Regions from separate parts of the Clostridium sp. genome, predicted to be linked through region 1. Evidence: riboswitches for the same ligand, from Rfam matches in the RefSeq annotation. Region 1 holds a riboswitch; the other holds the start of a gene.
What was found. Region 1 has a riboswitch for S-adenosylmethionine ahead of LKE46_RS05325 (YezD family protein). Riboswitches for the same ligand answer to the same signal wherever they lie in the genome.
Positions count from the first base shown of each region.

Region 2: linked by a shared signal. The riboswitch ahead of LKE46_RS16400 (O-acetylhomoserine aminocarboxypropyltransferase/cysteine synthase family protein) and the one ahead of LKE46_RS05325 (YezD family protein) in region 1 are both predicted to bind S-adenosylmethionine.

Region 1 is NZ_JAKVOI010000001.1:1,059,094-1,062,511, reverse strand. Features, by position in the region: gene LKE46_RS05335 (ROK family transcriptional regulator) at 1-372, opposite strand, end outside; gene LKE46_RS05330 (hypothetical protein) at 535-753, opposite strand; SAM riboswitch class I at 893-1,004, opposite strand; gene LKE46_RS05325 (YezD family protein) at 1,126-1,371, opposite strand; SAM riboswitch class I at 1,365-1,465, opposite strand; T-box leader at 1,512-1,749, opposite strand; gene LKE46_RS05320 (DUF3298 and DUF4163 domain-containing protein) at 1,838-2,527, opposite strand; gene LKE46_RS05315 (accessory gene regulator ArgB-like protein) at 2,747-3,316, shown strand; gene LKE46_RS05310 (AgrD family cyclic lactone autoinducer peptide) at 3,318-3,418, shown strand, end outside.
Region 2 is NZ_JAKVOI010000001.1:3,290,335-3,293,752, forward strand. Features, by position in the region: gene srlA (PTS glucitol/sorbitol transporter subunit IIC) at 1-379, shown strand, start outside; gene srlE (PTS glucitol/sorbitol transporter subunit IIB) at 423-1,430, shown strand; SAM riboswitch class I at 1,691-1,795, shown strand; gene LKE46_RS16400 (O-acetylhomoserine aminocarboxypropyltransferase/cysteine synthase family protein) at 1,993-3,276, shown strand; gene LKE46_RS16405 (sigma-54-dependent Fis family transcriptional regulator) at 3,409-3,418, shown strand, end outside.

The sequences.
Region 1 (3,418 bases):
CATTTCTATTAAATCATTCGGAGAAGTACCATATTCAATTTGAAAAACTTTTTTATGAATAATCTCCATTCTCAGGTTAACTATAGATATGTCTATACATGATTCAGATATGTCTATACATAAAATATAAAATCTGCATATATTCACATCATACAATACAGGTTTCCTGCCACCGGTAGATTCTCCTATACATTTTTCAACTATAAGTCCATTTTTCTCAAGAGGATTCATAATACGATTCAATGTAGTTAATTTCATCTTTGCTTTAAGTAAGATTTCATTTTTACTCATGGCTCCATTTTTCTGAAGTAAATTAAATATCTTTTTTTCGTCCACTTTTAAGTTTTGTAACAATTTGCAATCATTTAGCATAGCAATCATACCTTTTGTTCCATGTATTTTAATTAAAACAAAAAGATCAAGCTTTCATAATAAATACAAAACAAATATGCTCCAATATGAAGAACTTGATCTCTAGTTTTCTAGTCAATCAATTAGAATACTTATCACCATTCAGCTATAAATAAGCATCTGCTAAAATTCGCTGCCATTGTAGAAAATGTCAAATTTATTTTTTGTGTCAGATTTTGCTTTTTTATAGGCTACTCTATAAAGCTGCATCATCGCATTAATTTCTCTATCACTTAGGCTATTATAAAATACCTTCGGGCAACTTATAAAAGCCTCTTGTTCATCCTGCTGTGAAAAATTATTTCTCATTATATTTAAAAATCTACTCTCTATGCTATTCATAAAAATTCCCCCATTCCATACTTTGTATTTAAACTATGCTTCTGTTCAAAAAGCTATCGTAACTATGACTAAATTAAAAAGCTATTTTTCTTATAAGAAAAATAGCTTTTATAAAAACAAGTTTTTTACACAACTAAATTTCTTATCTTCCAGAATACCACCTTCACTCTGTAGGAATTGACACCGATACATATATAAATGCCGGTTGTCGGGCTTCAAAGGGCCAGTCCCTCCACCACTCTTGATAAGACCATATTAAATTATATACAAATTATTTAAATATTTCTTGTATTATATCATCATATACTTAACTCTGTCAATACAAAAATTTAAAAAATTCCTCGTATAAGGAGATAGCTTTTATATTTATTATTAAATCAGTCTTACTTTTTCATTTTTTTCTATCTGTACAACTTTTCCATCCTGAACGACCAAAGTTATAGAACCATACCTTATCGTACTCAGCATACATATGAGCTTATCTAGATTTTCTTGTGAAATACTGTTATTATGCAGTTCCTTCTTATTCACTGCTACCACTCCCCCTACAAATATCATTTTAAAAAACCTTCTCGCAAGATGAATGCAAGAAGGTTTGAAATTTCTTCTATTTCTCATCTTTCAGGTATATCCTGTAGGAATTGGCACCTTGAAATTAAATCCAGGTTGCCGGGCATCATCGGGCCAGTCCCTCTGCCTCTCTCGATAAGAATATCTATATAAAATTAAAAATAAAAAAAGCCTTGTCCCTATTATATCATAGAGACGAAGCTTAAACTCCGCGGTTCCACTCTTTTTGGACTACAAGTCCCTCTTTTTTTCAGGTACATCATTATACCCCATTGCTGTAACGGGCAAACCCGATGTAGTCTACTATAATTTCGATACATGACTCAAAAGGGCACTTCATCTAAGATAAATTTGGAAATCTTCCAGCATCAAATTTCCTCTCTTGAAATTCATACTTAAACTACTTTCCTTTTTCAATGTCTTTAATTAATTCTCAGCACTAACATTAAAATTATAGTTATATTATACATGTAAATATTCTTTTGTCAATATTCTTTTTTGCCTTTCCATCCCTTTAAATCAATCTGGCAATGGGCCCTGAAGGATTGATTATATCTTTGATTTTGTCATATGGAATTTCTATTTTAAACAGTCCATAAGAATAAGGTGTGTACTCATATACCTGATAGTAAATGACAAGACTGTCTGGAGTTAGATAGTATTCCTGATCCTTCGTAATGCCATTGTATTCATTAATTAAAGTTATGTTGTTGTCTTTTATATACCGATATGCTATTTCATTCAAAACTGCAGCATAGTCTGTGCTCTGGTTGAACAATTCATTGAAACTGTATATGTGCCCTGTCTTTGCATCAATCGTTAAAGAAGAGTATTTTGTAAATCCGTGGGCAGCTCTGTTTACATAAGTATACATTGCAAATAATATGCTCAGTAAATTACTTTTATTTAACCGCACCTCATAAGTTCCAAGTACCTGATTAAAATCCGTAACTCCATCCACAAGCACCTGGCTTTTAAAAAGTCTGCTTACCTGGTCTATAATCGCCTCATTAATTTTGGATATATTTTCTCCGTTGCTGGCATTCTCTATCACTGGATACGATATGCTGAACTCTTCAGGCATCAATTTTTGTTCTGACAAATTCACAGGCACATCTTTATTATCATTTCTGCTGTATTTTAAATAAAAGTCTTCAGCATCGAATAACTCGCTTAAATTATCTGGATAGCTAAAATAAAGCATTTTATATATTCTCCCTATAAACTCATTTTCTACAATTATACTATTATATTTATGCAGCTAATGTGCATGGTTTCTTTCAAAATACATAACAATGCATTCAAAGAAATTTTTGTAAAAATTTCTTCCTCTTGAACCTGCTTTTTTCCCTTTCATGCATAATCTATTTACACTGGCAAATCTTTATTCTATAGTGTATGTAAATTGAGTTAGGTGATGAATATGGTAAAAAATATAGCAGATAAAATCACACTATATATAAAATATAACAGCTATATAAAAGACAATGACAGTATTGAAAAGATCAACTATTCAATACAGGTGCTCGTAAATGAAACCTTCAAGTTGGTAGTGCTTTTTACTTTGTTTACAGTATTGGGAAAATTGAATTACTTTTTATTTTCCCTTATAATCTTACTTTCCACAAGGACTTTTTCAGGAGGATATCACAGCAACTCGACACTGTTGTGTTTATTTTGGACAACCACATTCTTTTTGTTTACTTCAATAATTTGTCCCTTAATTCCTGTATTCACTGCTTGGATTTATTATATCCTCGCTTTAGCAGGCATAACCACATTTTTACTGAAAAGTCCTTGTGAAAACAAAACAAGACCAACGAGAAACAAAAAGCGTATTTTGCATTTCAAGATAATATCGACTTGTTTTACAGTATTCTGGATGATTGTACTGTTGTTCTTTATATCAGACGATAGCTATCTCAACTGCGGCTTTTTTACAATATTGCTTCAACTGCCTCAATTAATATATCTAAAAAGAGAGGATGTTTAATATGAATAAATTGAATAAAAAACTCGCTATTACAAAATGTGGATTCCTTCTTGCTGCTTTTGCTGTTTTAGTCAGCAATACCCATTCATTTGTTTTCTTAGG
Region 2 (3,418 bases), 2.2 Mb from region 1:
TTTGGCAAAAGCTTCATCCAAATATCTCATAACAAGATACACGATATTCCCTATTATAGCTACTTTCTTTTTGACAAATCCTATGGCGCAGACTTTTGGACAATTTTTAGATGAAAAGTACAAACCTGCTTATTATGATTCAACTATTTCTTTCTGCCATGCAATTACAGGACTATTTCCGCATGCAAATCCTGCCGAATTGTTTGTATACATGGGTATAGCACAGGGAATAACAAAACTTGGACTGCCTGTAGGTGAACTTGCAGTGAGGTATTTTCTAGCCGGCATTATAGTTATATTGATCAAGGGCATACTTACAGAGAGAATTACATTCTACCTTCTCAATAAGAAAGAAAGAGAAAAGGCTGAGCTGGCATGAAATTAATAAAATTGTATGAATCCATAAAAATAGGAGGGTTATCATGTATAATACAGTAAAAGTTGAAAAAGGAAGAAGTGGCTGGGGAGGACCTCTCTATATAAAACCGGAAGGAAAAAGGAATAAAATTGTATGTGTAACGGGACAGGACATGCATCCTGTAGCATATAAGCTTGCCCAAATGACCAATGCAGAACTGGTAAATGGATTTGCTACTGGAGTTCCTGATGCGGAGATAGCTGCAGTTGTCATAGATTGTGGAGGTACTGCAAGATGCGGAGTTTATCCAAAAAAAGGTATACTTACTATAAATGTAAAATCTGTTGGACAGTCAGGTCCTCTTGCAAAATTTATGACGGAGCAGCTGTATGTATCTGATGTAAATGAATCCTGTATTTCCATCCATGAGGGCAATTCACCGGTATCATCAGCTCCAGAAGTGGAAAAAGCAAAAACAAATATTCCTGATGATAAGGCAAAGAAAAGTGTGGCGGCAGCTGTTGAAGCGGCACCAAAGAAGAAAGAGAATTTTATAGTAAGGCTTGGGAAAGGTGTTGGAGATGTAATAGGAAAGTTCTATGAAGCAGGAAGAGAGACGATTGATTCAATAATAAAAAACATACTTCCATTCATGGCTTTCGTATGTATGATAATTGGAATTATAAACAAGACAGGTATAGGAAATATTATTGCAAAGGCAATCTCACCGGCAGCAGGTTCTCTTGTAGGGCTGATCATAGTGTCAATTATCTGTACACTGCCCATACTTTCACCTATACTCGGACCTGGAGCAGTTGTGGCTCAGGTAGTGGGAGTTCTTGTAGGAACGGAAATAGGCAAAGGACATATACCACCGCATTTTGCACTTCCAGCATTGTTTGCAATAGATGCACAGGTAGGATGTGATTTCATACCTGTTGGATTGAGCCTTGCAGAAGCGGAACCTGAAACAGTGGAAGTGGGGGTTCCGGCAGTTCTATTCTCAAGAGTTGTAACAGGACCTCTATCTGTTATAATAGCTTATTTTGTAGGAGTTGGTTTGTATGAATAAATGCAGCTTTGGTAGAAAACGTTTTTTCAGCGAGATATACTAAAATGCACAATGTTTCTATGTAATATGTATGGGTGGAAGAGTTATTGGAGATGGACTTGCCGTAATGTTATTTGATGAATGGTATAATGCTAAGTTTTAAGGAGGCAGACACAAAGAAAGAATTGATATGATAAATAATTATGAAAATTTTCGATTTTAGGTATTGACAAGTTTATTAAAAGATTATATAGTATATGTAAATCAATTGAATATTTAACTTCTTATCAAGAGAGGCAGAGGGACTGGCCCTATGATGCCCGGCAACCTGAATGAATTTTGTTCAACGGTGCTAATTCCAGCAGGTAAAACCTGAGAGATGAGAGATACTAAGAATTTTGACTTCTTACAGTTTCTCTGTAAGAAGTTTTTTTAGTTTTTAAAGGAATGACATAATAAAATATTAAATTTTAGATTGGATGTGATTATAGTGAAGATAACGTGCAATTGCTGTTGCAGATAATTAAAGTAATAAATTGTTATTGTAAAAAATTTTAATATATAAATGTTAGGAGCGATAAAAATGAGTGAAGAGAGAAAATTAGGATTTGAAACATTACAGGTACATGCAGGACAAGTACCAGACCCAACAACGGGAGCAAGAGCTGTTCCAATTTATCAGACTACGTCTTTTGTTTTTAAAGATGCAGATGAAGCAGCAGACTTTTTCCAACTTAAAAAACCAGGAAATGTTTATGCCAGAATAATGAATCCAACACAGGATGTATTTGAACAGAGAGTAGCAGCACTTGAAGGTGGAAGTGCAGGACTTGCAACTTCATCAGGACTTTCAGCAATATTATATTCAATACTAAATGTGGCAAATTCAGGGGATAATATAGTTTCAGCAAGCACTCTTTATGGGGGCACATATGAATTGTTTTCAGTAACATTAAAGAAATTAGGAATTGACGTAACGTTTGTAGATCCTGATGATCCTGAAAATATTAGAAAGGCTATTACAGACAGAACAAAGGCAGTTTATGCCGAGACATTAGGAAATCCAAAGATTAATGTATTGGATATAGAAGCTGTAGCAAATATAGCACATGAAAACAAAATACCTCTTATAATAGATAATACTTTTGGTACTCCATATCTTGTAAGACCAATAGAATATGGTGCAGATGTAGTTGTACATTCAGCAACAAAATTCATTGGTGGCCATGGGACAACCATTGGTGGAGTTATAGTAGACGGAGGAAAATTTGACTGGGCAGCAAGTGGAAAATTCCCTGACTTCACTACACCTGATGAAAGTTATAACGGTCTTGTTTACGCAGATCAGGGACCAATTGCCTTTGCTTTAAAAGCCAGGGTTCAGCTTCTTAGAAATACAGGGGCAACATTAAGCCCGCAAAGTGCATTTTATTTCCTTTTAGGATTGGAATCACTTTCACTCAGGGTTGAAAGACATGTAGAAAATACAAGAAAAGTAGTTGAGTTTTTAACTAAGCATCCAAAGGTTTCATGGGTAAACTATCCTGAACTTGAAAGCAGTCCGTATCATGATCTGGCAAAAAAATATTTTCCAAAAGGAGCAGGTTCTATATTCACATTTGGAATAAAGGGAGGACTTGAAGCAGGAAAGAAGTTTATAAATAGTGTTAAATTATTTTCATTGCTTGCAAATGTAGCAGATGCCAAATCTCTTGTAATACATCCTTCCAGTACAACACATGCAGAATTAAATGAAGAACAGCAAAAAGCTGCCGGGATAACTCCAGATCTTATAAGGCTCTCAATAGGTGTAGAGAATATTGATGATATTATATACGATTTGGATCAGGCTCTTGCCAAAATTTGATATTGTGAAATTAATATAAAATATGAAAATCAAGTTTCTTTGATATAATTGTTGAAGAAACTTGATTTTTTATTTTGATGATTTTATAGAATGGTATAATATGTTTAAATATATTATTTTGGAGGAAGCGGCATGTTTAATC